2 regions of the Stenotrophomonas sp. 86156_Sma genome follow, and region 1 is predicted to be linked to the other one. Evidence: predicted binding sites of a transcription regulator. Region 1 holds the regulator's gene; the other holds the start of a gene.
The links. The regulator FliA, encoded in region 1, starts transcription of late flagellar genes. The targets are predictions, from matches to a motif close to TAAAGTTTNNCNNNCNNNGGCCGATAA.

Region 1 (8,480 bases):
TTGCGGCGGCCTCGAAGGCGGCCTCCAGTGCTGCGTCGTCCTCTGCCGCGGCAGCAGCAACAGTCTCCGTTTCGTAGATCACTTCGGCGGGCAGATCGTCCCAGGTGGGTTCGCGCTCAGCCGTTGCGGCCGCGTCGAAGGCGGCTTCGAGTGCGGCGTTGTCGACGGCAGGCGCAGCGGCGACGGTCTCGGTTTCGTAGATCACCTCGGCCGGCAGGTCATCCCAGGTCGGCTCGCGTTCGGCGTCGGCTGCAATTGCTGGGCACGCTTCGTCGCTCGCCGGCGGCGGTGCAGCCGGTGGTGCCGCGGTGATCGCTTCGCCCAGCAGTTCGTCCAGGTAGTCGTCCAGTACACCGGTGCTGTTCATGCGGCCTGCTCCAGGGCGCGGGCATCCTCGCCGAGGATCCAGTTCAGCGCGCGGCGATAGGCGGCCAGGCCGCGGCCCGGGTAATCCTCACCAACGCTCGGCAGGGTCAGGCCGGCGGCGTTGCTGATGCGGGTGTCGATCGGAATCGCGTCTTCCCACACACGGCTGCCGTGACGATCCTGCATCGTGCGCAGCGACTCGTTGCCGGCGCGGGTGCGGCGGTCGAACAGGGTCGGCAGGATCGAGATCGGCAGCGGGCGGCGGCGCGAGCGTTCGACCATCTCGCCGGTGCGGACCATGCCATCCAGGCCATGCAGGGCCAGCGGCTCGGCCTGGGTGGGGATGATCAGGCGATCGGCTGCGGCCAGCGCATTGATCATCAACAGGCCGAGGGTGGGGGCGCAGTCCAGCAGGATGTAGTCGTGCTGGCCCTGGTGGCGCGCAAGCGCATTCTGCAGTGCCAGGCCAAGGCCAGGCTGGTTGGCGCTGCGGCGTTCCAGCGTGGCCAGCGCGGACTGTGCGCAGACATAGTCCAGGCCATGGATGCTGCTGGCATGGCACAGGCTGGAAAGATCGGCGGGCGGGGCGCCGAACAGCTCCAGCACGCCAGCCGGCGGCGGGTCCACCGGTACGCCGAACGCGCGGCTGAGCGAGGCGTGCGGATCGAGGTCGATCAGCAGCACGCGATGGCCAAGTGCGGCCAGTCCGCGGCCGAGGGCGAGGGTGGTGGTGGTCTTGCCGACTCCGCCCTTCTGGTTGGCGACTGCCCAGATGCGCATCGGATTACTCCTTCATTGCCGGGGGAACGGCGGCGCCGACGCGGCTGCCAGCCGGCACCGGCGGCAACTTCACCGGTGCGATGGGGGAGGTGGGGGCGGTAGCCGGAGTTGCCGCGGCTTGTTCGGTATCGGTGTTCCGGGTGGCGCCGGTGGCTGCGTTCAGGCGCTGGCCGAGCGGGTCCACCGAGTGCGAGGTGTCTGCCAGGATGATGACCATCACCCGGCGGTTGCGGTTGCGGCCCTGCGCGCTGTCGTTCTCTTCGCGCGGGCGGAACTGGCCGTAGCCGACCATCGCCAGCCGCGACGGCTGCACGCCCTGGTCGGCGAACAGGTGCACCACGCTGGCCGCGCGCCCGGCCGACAGTTCCCAGTTCGACGGGAAGGTGGCGGTGGCGATCGGTACGTTGTCGGTGTGGCCTTCCACGCGCACGCTGTTGGGTACGTCGCGCAGGACCTCGGCCAGGCTGGCCAGGGTCTGCCGCGCATGCACGTCCAGCGCCGCCGAGCCGGTGGGGAACAGGATGTCGCTGTTGATCTCGACTTCGATCCACAGCTCGGTGCGGCGCACGCTGATCATGCCGCGGTCGATCAGCGGCGCGAGCGCGGCGGTCAGGCGGTCGGCGATGCTGTTGAGCTGGCGCTCGGCGCGCGCGATCTGCTCCTGGTTGTGCACCGAAACAGGCATGCGCATCTGCGAGGCCATCGACGGCAGCAGGGTCGGGTCGTGCGACGGCGCAGGCGCCGAGGGCCCGATCTTGGTGCCGGACTTGATCACCGAAGGGCTGTCCCAGCCGCCACCCTGCACCTGCTTGTTACCCACCTGTACCGGATTGATCGTGCGCGGCGCGCCCCCGAAGGCATCGGTCAGTGCGTCGGCCATGATCCGGTACTTGCCTTCGTTCACCGAGGAAATCGCGTACATGACCACGAAGAAGGCGAGCAGCAGCGTCATCAGGTCGGCATAGGGGATCGCCCATGCTTCGTGGTTGGCGTGCTCTTCGTGGTGCTTGCGGCGGGCCATGTCAGTGCAGGAAGCCGGAGAGGTTGGTTTCGATGTTGCGCGGGTTTTCGCCCTGGGCGATCGAGATCAGGCCTTCGATGACCATTTCGCGGTCGCGGGTGTTGTGCGAGATCACACTCTTGAGCTTGGCGGCCACCGGCAGGAACAGCAGGTTGGCCGAGGCGATGCCGTAGATGGTGGCGGTGAACGCTGCGGCGATGCCGTGGCCGAGCTTGCTCGGGTCGGCCAGGTTCTTCATCACCGCGATCAGGCCAAGCACGGCACCGATGATGCCCAGCGTTGGTGCATAGATGCCCATCGCTTCGAAGACCTTGGCACCGGCCTGGTCCTGGTGTTCCTGGCTGCCCAGTTCGATTTCCAGCATGTGCCGCATCGATTCGGGTTCGACGCCGTCCACCAGCAGCTGCAGGCCCTTGCGCAGGAACGGGTCCTGCTGTGCTTCCACCTGCGATTCCAGGCCCAGCAGGCCCTGGCGGCGGGCGATGTTGCTCCACTCGACGATCTGCTGGATCAGTTCGCGGCGATCGCTGTGCGGCGGGCGCACGACCCAGCGCACGATCTTGAAGGCATGCTTGAACACCGCCGGCGAGGTATGCAGCAGGATCGCGGCGACGGTGCCGACGATGACGATCACGAACGCCGCAGGCGACCACAACGACGCCAGGCCGGCGCCCTTGAGGATGCTGCCGCCGACCAGCGAGGCCAGGGCGAGAAAGAGTCCAATGAGGCTGAGTCTATCCATGGTTCCGGTATCGGCGTGTATGAATGGGACTTGAGACACCGGTAGATCGCGTACAGACGGTAGTCACAGTTTTCGGGGCGCCGGGCATGGCCCGGCGGGGGTCATCGCAGCCCGTCCACGTCCAGGATCAGCGCCATGCGACCATCGCCGATCAAGGTTGCACCGGCATAACCGCGCAGGCCGCGCAGCGCCTTCGGCAGCGGCTTGATGACCACTTCCTCACGCCCGCGTACCTGGTCCACGACCAGCCCGAAGCGCGCTTCGCCAGCCTGCAGCACCACGATGGTCAGCAGCGGCGAGGCGGCCGGCGTCACATCCAGCCACTGGCGCAGATCGACCAGCGGCAGCGTGTGCGAGCGGCGGTCGAGCACGGCACGGCCATCGAACCAGCCCAGCGAGGTGCGCGGCGCGTGCAGCACTTCCATCACGCGGGCCAGCGGCAGCGCATAGACGTCCTCGCCGGCCTGCACCAGCAGGGTCGGCAGGATCGCCAGGGTCAGCGGCACGCGGATCAGGAAGCGGCTGCCACGGCCCAGCTCCGACTGGATCTGGATCTGGCCGCTCAGTTCGCGGATGCGTGACTGCACCACGTCCATGCCGACGCCACGACCGGAGATGTCGGTGACCTGCTGCTTGGTCGAGAAGCCGGGCAGGAACACCAGGTGCAGGCACTCCTCGCTGCTCAGGCGCGCGGCGGCTTCCGGATCGATCAGGCCCTTCTCGCGCGCCTTGGCACGCAGCTTTTCCGGGTCGATGCCGGCGCCATCGTCCTGCACCTCGATGCTGACGTAGTCGCCTTCCTGCTGTGCGGACAGGCGCACATGGCCCATCCGTGGCTTGCCCTGTGCCTCGCGCAGGTCGGGCATTTCCACGCCATGGTCGATGGCGTTGCGGACCAGGTGCACCAGCGGGTCGGCCAGCGCTTCGACCAGGTTGCGGTCGAGCTCGGTCTCGGCGCCGATCAGTTCCAGGTCCACTTCCTTCTTCAGCGAGCGGGCGACGTCGCGGGCAACCTTGGGGAAGCGCGAGAACACCTTGCCCACCGGCTGCATGCGGGTGCGCATCACTGCCGACTGCAGGCGGGCGGTGGCGATATCCAGAGTGGACACGGCGCGGTCCAGCTCTTCATCGCGCAGGCGTGCACGCAGGGTCTTGAGCCGATTGCGTGACAGCACCAGTTCGCCGATCAGGTTGACGATCGCGTCCAGGCGCTTGGTGTCCACGCGCACGGTATGTTCGGCCTCGGCCAGCGGCTTGGCGGCCGGCTTCGCCGCCGGTGCCGGTGCGGCGACCGGGCGCGGCGCTGCGATCGGTGCCGGTGCCACCACGGCCGCAGGCTTGGTGCCCGGTGCCGCGCCACCGTGCAGCTGGTCGAGCAGGGCTTCGAACTCGTCTTCGCTGATCAGTCCGTCGTCGGCCTTCTTCGCTGGCGCGACCGCGGTCGGCGCGTTGCCACCATGCAGCTGGTCGAGCAGAGCCTCGAATTCGTCGTCGGTGATCAGGTCGCTGCCACCCGCGGTGGGTGCTGCGGCGGCGGCGGGTGCAACCACGGCACCGCCGTGCACGTCGAACTGTGCGATCAGGTCCGGCGGCGCATAGCCCGGCTCGGTGCCGGAGGAAACCGCGTCCAGCATCGACTGCAGGTAGTCCAGCGATTGCTGGGCCGCGTCGAAGTGGTGGGCCTGCAGCACGGCCTGGCCGGCACGTGCGGCGCCCAGCGCCTCTTCAGCGGCATGGCACAGCTCGACCATGGCGGTGACGCCGAGGAAGCCGGCGCCGCCCTTGAGCGTGTGGTAGCCGCGGAACACCGCGTTGAGCTGGTCGCTGTCCTGCGGTGCCTGCTCCAGCGACACCAGCTGTTCGCCGAGGCGATCCAGGATCTCCTGCGCCTCGATGATGAAATCGGCAGTGATGTCGTCGGATACCGCGCTCATGCTTACAGCCCCAGATCCGACAACAGGTCGTCGGCGTCGTTCTGCGAGACCGCGTGGCGGTCCAGTCCCTTCAGTGCCGGCCCGGCCAGTTCCGGGTCGGTGCGATGCTGTTCCGGCGGCAGGCCGAGCGCGCCGAAGCCTTCGTGCACGCGGCGGACGATGCCGACCACGCGACGGATGATCTGCCCGGTCAGGTCCTGGTAGCTCTGGGTCAGGGCGATCTCGGTCAGGTTGTGGCGGATGCGCTCGAGCTGCGCGTCCTGGCCCGGCTGCAGGCCTTCGGCGCGCAGCTGTTCGGTCAGGCTGCGGCATTCCTCGGCCAGGTCCAGGGTGCGGTGCGTCGCCTGTTCGGTCATCGCCACCACGTGGTCCAGTCGCGCGCAGGCGTCGTCCAGTTCGCCGGCTTCGCTCGGCACGGTCGGCAGTTCGCCCAGCGCCTGTCCCAGCTCGCGGGCCAGCCGCGAGAGGCCGCTCATCATCGGCTGCGTGCGCAGCGCGACCAGCCCGTCGATGCGCTGCCGCCAGGCGGCCTCGTCACCGGATTCGAGCGCGTCCAGGGCCTCCTGCAGGCGCAGGGCGAGGGCGTTCTTGTCGACCGTGGTATCCATCAGGCGCTGGCCGCCAGGCGTTCGAAGATCTTGCCGAGCTTCTCTTCCAGCGTCTGCGCGGTGAACGGCTTGATGATGTAGCCGTTCACGCCGCTCTGGGCAGCTTCGATGATCTGCTCGCGCTTGGCTTCTGCCGTGACCATCAGCACCGGCAGGGTCTTCAGCTTGGCATCGGCACGGATGGCCTTGAGCAGCTCGATGCCGGTCATCACCGGCATGTTCCAGTCGGTGACCACGAAATCGAACGGCTGGCTCTGCAGCAGCGACAGCGCGGCATGCCCGTCCTCGGCTTCGGCGGTATTGGTGAAGCCCAGATCGCCCAGCAGGTTCTTGACGATTCGACGCATGGTCGAGAAGTCGTCGACGATCAGGATGCGCATGTTCTTGTTCAAAGCAGAATTCCTTTGTTGTTCATTCCGGATGGCCGGGGGCAGCCGCCTCGGGGATGTTCATTCTTCGAGGCCTGCGTCGGCAGCCTCGAACAGCTTCAGCCGGCCACGCAGGCGCAGTACCGCCTGGCCGTGGATCTGGCAGACCCGCGACTCGCTCACGCCGAGCACCGCGCCGATCTCCTTCAGGTTCAGTTCCTGCTCGTAGTACAGCGAGAGCACCAGTTGTTCGCGCTCGGGCAGGTGGCCGATGGCCTTGCCCAGCTCGCGACCGAACTCGCCGCGCTCCAGTACCTGCTGCGGTGTCGGCCCGCCCTGGGCGACGGTGTCCAGCTCGCCCTGGTCCTCGATGCGCGATTCCAGGCTCAGCACCTGGCCACGTGCAGCGTCTTCCATCAGCCGCAGGTACTCGGGCAGCGGCATCTCCATCGCGGCGGCCACTTCAGTGGCGCTGGCGGCACGGCCACTGCTCTGTTCCAGGCGGCGGATGGTGGCGGCGGCATCACGTGCACGGCGGTGCACCGAACGCGGGACCCAGTCACCACGGCGGATCTCGTCGATCATCGAACCACGGATGCGGATCGAGGCGTAGGTCTCGAAAGAAGCACCCTGGTCGGCGTCATAGCTGCGCGAGGCTTCGATCAGTCCCATCATGCCGGCCTGGATCAGGTCGTCGACCTCGACGCTGGCCGGCAGGCGCGCGGCCAGGTGGTGGGCGATGCGCCGCACCAGGTCCGAATGCTGGGCGATGACTTCGTTCGCCGCCGAGCGCTGCACTTCCCTGTACTGGGCTGCGCCTTTCATGCCGTCACCCCACGCTGCTTGAGGATGCGTTCGAGGAAGAACTCGACGCCGCCACGCGGTTCGGTCGGCGCCTGCCAGCGCGCGGTACGGCGCGCGATCTCGGTGATCGCCAGCGCCGCCGGGCTGGACGGATAGGCCTTCACCACCGGCTGCTGGCGCTGCACCGACAGGCGCAGCCAGTCATCCTGCGGCACGCAGCCGAGGTAGTTCAGCGAGACATCGGCAAGGAACTTCTCGCAGACGCGGGTCAGCTTTTCGTACAGCACGCGGCCCTCGTTCGGGTCGCGCACCATGTTGGCCACCACCTGGATGCGGTCCACGCCGCGCTCGCGCGACAGCACCTTGATCAGTGCGTAGGCGTCGGTGATCGAGGCCGGCTCGTCACAGACCACCACCACGGTGTCCTGTGCGGCCTGGCAGAAGGTCAGCACGCCATCGGTGATGCCCGCGGCAGTGTCCACCACCATGATGTCCAGCTCGCGCTCCAGTTCGGAGAACACGTTGACCAGGCCAACGTGCTCGGCCGGGGCCAGCTCGGCCATGTGGCGGCGGCCGGATGCGGCCGGGACCACCAGCACGCCGTTCGGGCCTTCGACGATGACGTCATCCAGCGTGCAGCGGCCGGCGACCAAGTCGGCCAGCGTAAAGGTGGGGTTCAGCCCCAGGATCACGTCGATGTTGGCCAGGCCGAGGTCGGCGTCCAGCAGCAGCGTGCGCTTGCCCATGCCAGCCAGTGCCACGGCCAGGTTGGCCGACACATTCGTCTTGCCCACGCCGCCCTTGCCGCCAGTGACCGCAATGGTGCGCACAGGGCCGAGCGGCTCGCTGCGGGTGGCCGACAGCGGGAAGGTCTTGGTCAGCTTGGCGTACTCACGCGACGGCATGGTTCAACTCCGGGTTGCAGGGCATATCGGCCGCGCGGCGCAAATCTTCAAGGCGAAGTACAAGATTGGCTGCACTGGCCCGGTGCAGGTCCTCCGGGACGTCCTGGCCATCGGTCACCCAGGTGATCGGCAAGGCATGATCCACGGCCACCGACAGGGCGTTGCCGAAGCGGCCGGTCTCGTCCAGCTTGCTCAGTACCAGGCCCTGCAGGTTGGCCGCGCCGAAGCGGCGGACCACCTCGTCCATGTCGCCGAAGCTGGTGTTGGCCGGCAGCACCAGCAGGGTGCGGACCTGGCGGGCGGCACGCAGCCACTGCAGCTGGGCGGCCAGGGCGCGGTCGCGCGGGCCCAGGCCGGCGGTGTCGATCAGCACCAGCTTGTAGTCCTTCAGGCGTTCCAGCAGCTGGTCCAGGTCGGTGCCGCTGTTGGCCTCGTGCACGGCGATGCCGAGCTGGCGGCCGTAGCCGTACAGCTGCTCGCGGGCACCGATGCGGGTGGTGTCGGTGGTGACCAGGGCCACGTCACGCGGCGCGTGCTTCTCGGCGAAGCGCGAGGCCAGCTTGGCGATGGTGGTGGTCTTGCCAGCGCCGGTCGGGCCGACCAGGGCGATCACGCCGCCTTCTTCCAGCGGGTCGACCGGGGCGATCGGCAGCTTGCGCGAGATCAGCCCCAGCATCAGGCCACGGCCACGGTGGGCTTCGGTCTCCAGCGGGATCTGCATGGCCACGTCGCGGGCCAGGCCGGCATCGAAGCCATACTCGTCCATCAGGTCCAGCGCGGTGGCGCGCACCGGGCAGCCGCGCAGGCGCTCGTCGGTGAAGCGGTTCATCTCGCGCTCGATCACATGGCGCATGCCGGCCACTTCCTGGCGCAGCTGGCGGATCTCGGCGTCGTCCTGGGCCACCAGGGTCAGTGCCGGGGCTGGGGCCAGCACGGGGGCAGCGCCGGTTTC
Region 2 (8,480 bases), 900 kb from region 1:
GTTCGTCGAACCGGGCGCCGAGGCCGGTGCGCATACGCCGCTGCTGGATGGCGATGAACAGTTGGGCTGGGTGCTGCGCAGCAAGCTGCGCTGCAAGCCACTGTTCGTGGCCGGCGGCCATCGGGTCAGTGCGGATACCGCGCTGGACTGGGTACAGCGCAACCTGCGCGGGTACCGGCTGCCGGAACCGACCCGGCTGGCGGATCGGCTGGCCTCGCGACGGGGTAGAGTCGACTGTTAGTCGACTGCTCTTCGGCAAGGTCGCGAAAAAGCCCGCGCTGCGCGCGATAGTCGACTAACAGTCGACTCTACCAAGCCGGCTTCATCCAGGCGGCTTGACCCGATCGACGCCCCTGCATCCTCGATCAGCGATGCACGTGGCCGCGATGGCCCTGCGCGTCCTCGCCGTGGTCATGGCCTTCATGGCCCTCGTGCTCGCCGCCCTTGGCCGGCGCCGGCTCACCACAGGCTTCGCCGCAGTGGTCCGCTTCGATCTGCAGTGTCACGTGCTCGATGCCGAAGTCATCGTGCAGGCGCCCGCCCAGATCACGACGCAGCGCATCGGCATCGGTGCCGTCGCGCATCACGATGTGTGCGGTCAGCGCCGGGGTGCTGGAGGCCAGCGCCCACACATGCAGGTCATGCACGTCCAGTACCGCAGCGTGGCCGGACAGGCTGTCGCGCACCTTGGCCACGTCCATGCCCTTGGGCACGCCTTCCAGCAGCACGTTGATCGCCTCGCGCATCAGCACATAGGTGCGCGGCAGTACCCACAGGCCGATCAGCACCGCCAGGATCGGGTCGATCGGCTTCCAGCCGGTCCACTTGATCAACAGCGCGCCAGCAATCACGGCCACCGAGCCGAGCATGTCTGCCCACACTTCCAAGTAGGCCCCCTTCACGTTGAGGCTCTCGCCGCTGCCGGCCTGCAGCAGGCGCATCGAGATCAGGTTGATGACCAGGCCCGCCGCGGCAATCACCAGCATGCCCGACGAGGCAATCTCCTGCGGCTCGCGGAAACGTCCAATGGCCTCCCACAGGATATAGCCGGCGACCACGAACAGCATCGCGCCATTGATCATCGCGCCCAGCGCTTCCAGGCGTGCATAGCCGTAGGTGCGGCGCGCGTCCGGCGGGCGCCGGCTCAGCCGCACCGCGACCAGCGCGATCATCAGCGCTAAAGCGTCGGTAGCCATGTGCGCCGCGTCGGACAGCAGCGCCAGGCTGTTGGTCCAGAACGCGCCTACCACCTCGACGACGAGGAAGGTGGAGGTCAGGCCGAGCGCCCACCACAAGGGTTTCTCGTGGCGGATCTCGGATGGCAGGTGATCGTGGTCGTGGCCCATGGCAACAGCTCCTTTGCGATGGGAGGCAGGCTACGCCGGAGGGCGTTGGGAAACTATCACGGTGTTTATAACATTGCAGGCCACGCGGTCCCTCACCGGGCATGGCCCGGCGCTACCGGAGCGCGGCCGGCAACGCCAGGCCACGCCTGGCGGACGCAGCGGACCGACGTCCGCCTGCGGTCAGAACCCGAAGCGCAGGCTGGCCCAGTACGCGCGGCCCGGCTCGTTGTAGGTCGCCGCGCCGGCATCGCTGCTGTTGGCCTCGCGGAACAGGCGCTTGTCGGCCAGGTTGTTGACGCCGAAACCGAAGCTGACCGTCTCGGTCACCTTGTAGCGCGCGCTCACGCCCCAGATGTTGTACGCACCACGGTCCTGCAGCGCGATCGACGGATCGCAGGTGCCGGTGCAGCGCGGATCATTGTTGATGTTGGTGGTGGCCGGCTTCTGCTTGCCGTAGAAGGTGCCGGTCAGCAGCAGCGACAGCTTGTCGGTGGCCTGCCAGTCCAGCATCGTGTTGACGGTGTACTTCGGAATTACCGACAGCGGCTGGCCGGTGCTCTTGTTCTCGTTCTCCACCATGTAGGTGAAGTTGTTGCTCCACTTCAGGCGGTTGCCCTGCTCGCCCAGCAGCGGGACCACCAGGTTGCCTTCCAGACCCTGCACGATCGCCTTGGGTGCGTTCTCCCAGCGGAAGATGCGGCCCTTGGTGTCGGCGGTCAGCCCGATCTGGTTGTACCCGGCCTGGATCTTGTCCTTGTAGTCGTTGTGGAAGTAGGTCAACGACGCTTGCCAGCCGCTCTGCGGTGCCCACTCGATACCCAGTTCCTTGTTCAGGCTGGTTTCCGCCTTCAGGTCCGAGTTGCCGCGCATGTAGCAGCCGGCGCCCAGGCTCGGCAGTGCATTCGGGCAGCCATTGCCCCGGGTGTAATACAGATAGTCCGGATTCGACTGGTACAGGTTCGGCGCCTTGAATGCACGGGCGATACCGCCCTTCACCACCCAGTCGCTGTTGATGCGGAACTGCGCGTTGAGGCTGGGGCTGGTGTTGTTGCCGAACTGGCTGTGGTGGTCGAAGCGCAGGCCCGGTGTGACGATCCAGCGCTCGCCCAGGTAGATGTTGTCTTCCACGAACACGGCGGTGGTCTGCGCGTCGGACTTGCCGCGTGCGCGATCGGCCGACAGCCCCGGGATGCCGCCGCCGCTGCTGCTGGACTGGCTCATCGAGTACGGGTCGGTCAGGCGGCTGTCCAGGTATTCAAAGCCCAGCGTCCAGATGTTCTCGGCACCACCCAGCGTGGTCGGGAAACTGACTTCGCCGTCCAGCTGGTAGTTGCGCAGGCGCGAGGTCGACCAGTCGGTGCCGTTGAAGCTGCCCTCCGGGCCACCGGCCAGGCCTTCGTTGATGCGTGAGTTGTTCACCGCCTCCACTGCAGCCGTTACCCGCGAGGTCACATCACCCCAGCGGCCGCGATGGGTGATCGCGCCGGTGTTGCGGTACATGCGGTTGGTCTCGGCCTGCTGCTCGGCCAACGCCCCCAGATCGATCGGTGTCGAGGTACCGGTGGTGCTGACCGCGCGATCGCCAGCATAGATGTTGCCCTGGCGACTGGTGCCGGCTTCGAATTCGACCACCTGGTTGGCGGTCACGTCCCAGCGCAGCAGCGCGTTGACATCGCGGTTCTTGACGCCCTCGCGACCGGCCGGCGGCACCGCGTTCGGATTCGCCGCGAAGTCACGGTTGAGTTCCAGCGAATCGGCGTCGGTCTTGTTGAGATTGCCGTACAGGCGGAACGACAGGGTGTCGGTCATCGGCCCGCTCAGCTGCAGGCCGACGCGCTCGCTGCCGCCTTCGGCGCTGTGCTCGGGCACCAGGCCATACAGGTCGACCGCGCCGGTCAGGTCGCCGGTCGGGCGCTTGGTGATGATGTTGACCACGCCACCGGAAGCACCCGAGCCATAACGTGCCGCTGCAGGGCCGCGCAGCACTTCGATGCGCTCGATCATTTCCGCCGGCACCCAGTTGGTATCGCCGCGGGTATTGCGCTCACCGCTGCGGCCCATGCGCACGGCATCACGCGCACCGATGCGCTTGCCGTCGACCAGGATCAGGGTGTTTTCCGGGCCCATGCCACGCAGATCGATCTGGCGGTTGTTGCCGTACTGGCCCGACGCACTGTTGCCGGTCAGGTTGACGCCGGGCATGGTCCGCAGCAGCTCGGCGATGTCGTTGGCCGGCGGGCGCCTGGCGATGTCCTCTGCGGTGATGGTCGAGGTACCCAGGGCCTGGCGCGCGATCTGCGAGGCGGTGACGTGCACCGTGTCGATATCGGTGGCGTCGGTTTCGGCGTGGGCGGTCAGAGCGCTGCCGGCCAGCAGGGCGGCAACGGCAAGCGCCAGCGGGCGCGGCGAAAGGACAACGGCAGGGGACATGATCAGGACCTTCTGGCAGGGCTACGGGGCCTCTGGCAAAGGGCTTGAGGCAACGACGAGGGGGAGGCGGAGCAGTCCTGCAGCAGGCACCTGCAGCCCGTTCCGTGCGCGCATTCTCCCATCAATGCGATTGATTCTCAAATGCGTTCACTCATTGCCGCAGCGGCGCCGATGTGGTTTGCGCACCGTACAACCCTGCACCGCGCGTAAACTGGCCGGCTAACCCGCCATCAACCGTATGCCGCCGCGGCCGATACCCGTGGTTTGCCGTACGCAGTCAGAGATCGACGTGGAACCACCCCAATTGGACGATGCCAGCCAGCCGCTGGCCGAGGCTTGGCAGCAGTGCCTGCTGCAGGCCGGCCCTGCCGCCACCGCGCTGCTCAGGGCCGCTGCTACCGATGCCCCACCCGCGCTGGCCCAGCGCTTTTACGAAGTACTGCTGCAGGACACCCGTGCGCGCCGTTTCCTGTCCCACGACCAGGTCAAGCAGCGCCTGCAGCCGGCCATGCAGCGCTGGCTGGCGCAGCTGCTGACCACTGATGCCAGCGGCATCGCCAACACCGTGGCCTCGCAGCGGATCATCGGCGACGTGCACGCCCGCGTCGGCATTCCGGTCGACCTGGTTACCCGCGGTGCGCGCGTGCTCAAGCACGAACTGTTCGTGCGCCTGCGCGACGATGCGCCTGACAGCGACACCGCATTCGCCGCCATCGACTGCCTCAGCGCGATCATGGATATCGCCATGGAAGGCATGACCCTGGCCTACACCCACGCGCGCGAGCGCTCCACCCGTGCCGACGCCGCCTACCGGCTGTTCTCGCTGGTACAGAACGTCGGTACCGAACGCGAGCGCCAGCGCGCACTGCTGCTGGACTGGGAAAACGCCCTGCTCTACGCGTTGGCCGGCCACGTGCAGGCCAGCGACAACGCCAGCCTGGCCACCTCGGAGTTCGGCCTGTGGTTCACCCACAAGGGCATCCCCAGCTTCGGCGAAAGCAGCGAAACGCAGCAGGTGGGCCAGTTGATGGCCCGCATTGATGGCCACCTGCAGCGCGCGAGCGGCGATGCTCCGGCGCAGCGACTGGCGGTGCTGCCGGCCATCCGCGAGGACCTGGCCGCCATCCGCACCCTGATGACACTGCTGTTCGAGCGCATCGGCGAACTGGATGCCGGCAGCGACGCGCTGACCAACCTGCTCAACCGTCGCTTCCTGCCCACCGTGCTGCGCCGGGAAATCGAGCTGGCCACACGCAACCGCACACCATTCTCGCTGCTGCTGCTCGACCTGGATCACTTCAAGGCAATCAACGACGGCCACGGCCACGATGCCGGCGACCGCGCGTTGCAGCACGTCGCCGGCCTGCTCGGCCAGCTCACGCGCGGCAGCGACTACCTGTTCCGCTATGGCGGCGAAGAATTCGTGGTGGTACTGGTGGCTGCCAGCGAATCGCAGGCGACCGTGATCGCCGAGAGCCTGCGGCGGCAGATCGCACAGTCGCCGGTGGCACTGGCCAACGGCCAGGTGCTGGCACTGACCGCCAGCATCGGCGTGGCCGGCCACGACGGCCATCCGGACTACGAGCGGCTGATGGCCCGTGCCGACGCGGCAATGTACGAGGCCAAGCGCAGCGGCCGCAACCGCGTGGTGGTGGCCAGTGCGGACCTGCAGGAAGCCCCGGGACGGCGCGCACTGCAGCGATGACGGCAGGACAGGTAGAGTCGACCGCGGGTCGACTATCGCGCGCACCGCGGGGTTTTTCGCACGCAGGGCGAAGAGCAGTCGACTGACAGTCGACTCTACTGACAGCCGGCACTACCGATACGGCCGCCGGCCGCTGCTTTCACCGCCACCACCCGCCACGCTGCCCACCAGAGCAGTGCCAGCAACGCGATGCCCGCCCCCAACAGGCATACCGCCGGCCAGCCATGGCGCGCCTGCATCCAGGGCCCGGCCGCTGCACCGGCACCACTGCCCACCGCATAGAACAGCATGTACAAAGCCACCAGGCGTCCATGCTGTTCAGCCGGCGCGCGCAGCAGCAATGCCTGGTTAGATACGTGCAGTGCCTGCCCACCCAGGTCGAGCACAATCACGCCCAACAGCAGCAACGACAGCGACTGCGGCAGGCCCAGCAAGGGCCACCACGCAACCAGCATCAACAACAGCGCACCGACGCTGACCGGATGCGCGAAACCACGGTCCATCCAGTGCCCTACCCGCGCCGCCAGCAGCGCACCGATCACCCCGGCCAGGCCCAGTGCACCGATGGCGGCGGTCGACCAATGCAGCGGTGGCGCCGAGAGCGGCAAGGGTGCCGCCGCCCAGAACACATTGAGGCCGGCAAACAGCAGCAGTGCCAGCGGCCCACGCTCGCGCAGCGTTCGATCGCGGCGCAGCATGCCCAGCATCGAGCCCAGCAGCTCGCGCCAGCGTGGGGGAACCGACGGCACCGGTACTGGGGGCAGGCGCCGCCACAGCAGCGCCGCCAACCCCGCCATCACCACCGCTGACAACAGGTAGACCATCTGCCAGCCAAAGGCCGCCGCCACCGTACCGGACACCACGCGCGCCAGCAGCAGGCCGATGAACACGCCGCCCTGCACCACACCGACCACGCGACCGCGCTGCTCGGGCGGTGCCAGCATGGCGGTATAGGCGATCAGGCCCTGGGTCAGCGCCGTGCCCAGCAAGCCGGCCAGCAGCATGCCCGACAACAGCCAGCCCGCCGTGCGTGACGCTGCCAGCCACAGCAGCGCCAGCACCAATGCGATCAACTGCAGCCGCAGCAGGCGTCGCCGGTCACCACGGTCCGCCAGCGGCAGCAGGCCAAGCAACGCCAGCACGCTACCGGCCTGGGTAGCAGCCAGCACCGCGCCAGCCACGGCCCGGTCCAGCGCAAAGGCGCGTGCAAGCTGATCCAGCAGCGGCTGCGCGTAATAGACGTTGGCGACGCTGGCGCCGGCGGCAACCGCAAGCAGGACCAGCAGCGGGCGGGGAAGCGATGTGGCACTCATGACGTGGTTGCAATTTGAAACTTGATGCAGGCTACTGCCATTGGTTTTAAACTGCAACCACATCAGAGAGGTCCACCATGCACGCCGACAGCCCCTGCCCCGTCGCCCGCAGCGCCGATCTGCTCGGTGACCGTTGGGCGATGCTGGTCATCCGTGATGCCTTCGATGGCGTCACCCGTTTCGGTGATTTCCAGCGCAGCCTCGGCGCGGCCCGCAACATCCTCAGCGACCGCCTGCGCCGGCTGGTAGAGGCCGGCATCCTGCAGCTGCAGCCGGCCTCCGATGGATCGGCCTACCAGGAATACGTGCTCACCGCCGCTGGCCAGGAACTGTTCCCGCTGCTGGTCGCGCTGCGCCAATGGGGTGAACGCCATCGCTTCGAGGCCGGTGAAGCCCATTCACAGCTGATCGAATCGGCGACGCGGCGGCCGCTGCCCTACATGCAGCCGCGCGGGCGCGACGGCCAGCCACTTCAGCCCAGCGCCACCCGCGTGCGCAAGCTCAGGGACGACGGGCGCGACACCTGATCCGCCCATTCGCGCACACCGACGAACATCCGCGCCGGTTAGCATCAGACCTTTCCGCCACTGGATGCCGCCGATGTCGCGCGATCGCCCTTCCCTGCTGACCGCCTTGCTGTTGCCGCTGCTGGCCTGCGCCACAGCAACCACGCAGGCCCGCGAGGTTGCCGCGCCCGCCGACCACGTGCAGGCCGATGGCCCCTATGTGTTCCGCCAGGGCGACCAGCTGCAGGCCAAATGGATCTGCGACGACAAGGTCGAGTCGCACACGCTTGCCACGCAGGCCGCAGGTACCGACATCGCCCCGCGCTGCGGCTACGAGCACACGGTGCACGTGGCTGCCCCGAATGCGCCTTCGGTTTCCGTGCTGCCGGCCGTGCCGCGCATCGTTGCGCTGTCCGACATCCATGGCCAGTACGGGCTGCTGGTGCGCCTGCTGCGCGCCCACCAGGTCATCGATGCCCAGGATCGCTGGGCGCTGGGCAAGGACACGCTGGTCATCGCCGGCGATGTGTTCGACCGCGGCCCGCAGGTGACCGAGGCCTTCTGGCTGCTGTATGGCCTGCAGCAGCAGGCGGCCGCCGCCGGCGGCGCGGTGCACTTCGTGCTCGGCAACCACGAAACCATGGTGCTGTACGACGACCTGCGCTACGTCAACCCGAAGTACCTGCGCAGCGCGCAGCTGCTCGGCCGCAGCTACCCGCAGCTGTACGGTGCCGATTCGGTGATCGGGCAGTGGCTGCGCACCCGCCCGGTGCTGCTGAAGATCGGCGACACCCTGTTCCTGCACGGCGGCATTTCGCCCGAGGCAGTGCAGCTGGCGCTGGAACCGGCGCGCACCAATGCGGCCTACCAGGCGTCACTGGGCCTGCCAAAGGCCGAAGTAAAGGCCGACCCGGCCACCGCACCGCTGTATGACGGCAAGACCAGCCCGATCTGGTACCGCGGCTACTTCGATGGCCGCCTCGACACCGCGGGGGTGCAGACCGTACTCGACCGCCTGCAGCTCAAACGCATCGTGGTCGGCCACACCTCGATGCCACACGTCAGCAGCTTCCATGGCGACCGCGTGATCGCCATCGACAGCAGCATCAAGAACGGCGAGAACGGCGAACTGCTGTTCATCGAAAATGGCAGGCTCAGCCGTGGCCTGCTGGATGGCTCG

Region 2: ACZK33_RS06990 (GGDEF domain-containing protein) is a predicted target of FliA. The motif match lies at 4,007-4,033, and genes of this name have one in related genera.

Annotation. Positions count from the first base shown of each region.
Region 1 covers NZ_CM151157.1:2,387,397-2,395,876, forward strand. Annotated here, with positions in the region: gene ACZK33_RS11165 (chemotaxis protein CheW) at 1-367, opposite strand, end outside; gene ACZK33_RS11170 (ParA family protein) at 364-1,146, opposite strand; gene motD (flagellar motor protein MotD) at 1,151-2,167, opposite strand; gene ACZK33_RS11180 (flagellar motor protein) at 2,169-2,909, opposite strand; gene ACZK33_RS11185 (chemotaxis protein CheA) at 3,011-4,843, opposite strand; gene ACZK33_RS11190 (protein phosphatase CheZ) at 4,846-5,451, opposite strand; gene cheY (chemotaxis response regulator CheY) at 5,451-5,843, opposite strand; gene ACZK33_RS11200 (RNA polymerase sigma factor FliA) at 5,901-6,644, opposite strand; gene ACZK33_RS11205 (MinD/ParA family ATP-binding protein) at 6,641-7,528, opposite strand; gene flhF (flagellar biosynthesis GTPase FlhF) at 7,515-8,480, opposite strand, start outside.
Region 2 covers NZ_CM151157.1:1,491,542-1,500,021, reverse strand. Annotated here, with positions in the region: gene nfi (deoxyribonuclease V) at 1-241, shown strand, start outside; gene ACZK33_RS07000 (cation diffusion facilitator family transporter) at 366-1,346, opposite strand; gene ACZK33_RS06995 (TonB-dependent siderophore receptor) at 1,527-3,776, opposite strand; gene ACZK33_RS06990 (GGDEF domain-containing protein) at 4,066-5,481, shown strand; gene ACZK33_RS06985 (MFS transporter) at 5,577-6,794, opposite strand; gene ACZK33_RS06980 (winged helix-turn-helix transcriptional regulator) at 6,872-7,321, shown strand; gene ACZK33_RS06975 (metallophosphoesterase) at 7,395-8,480, shown strand, end outside.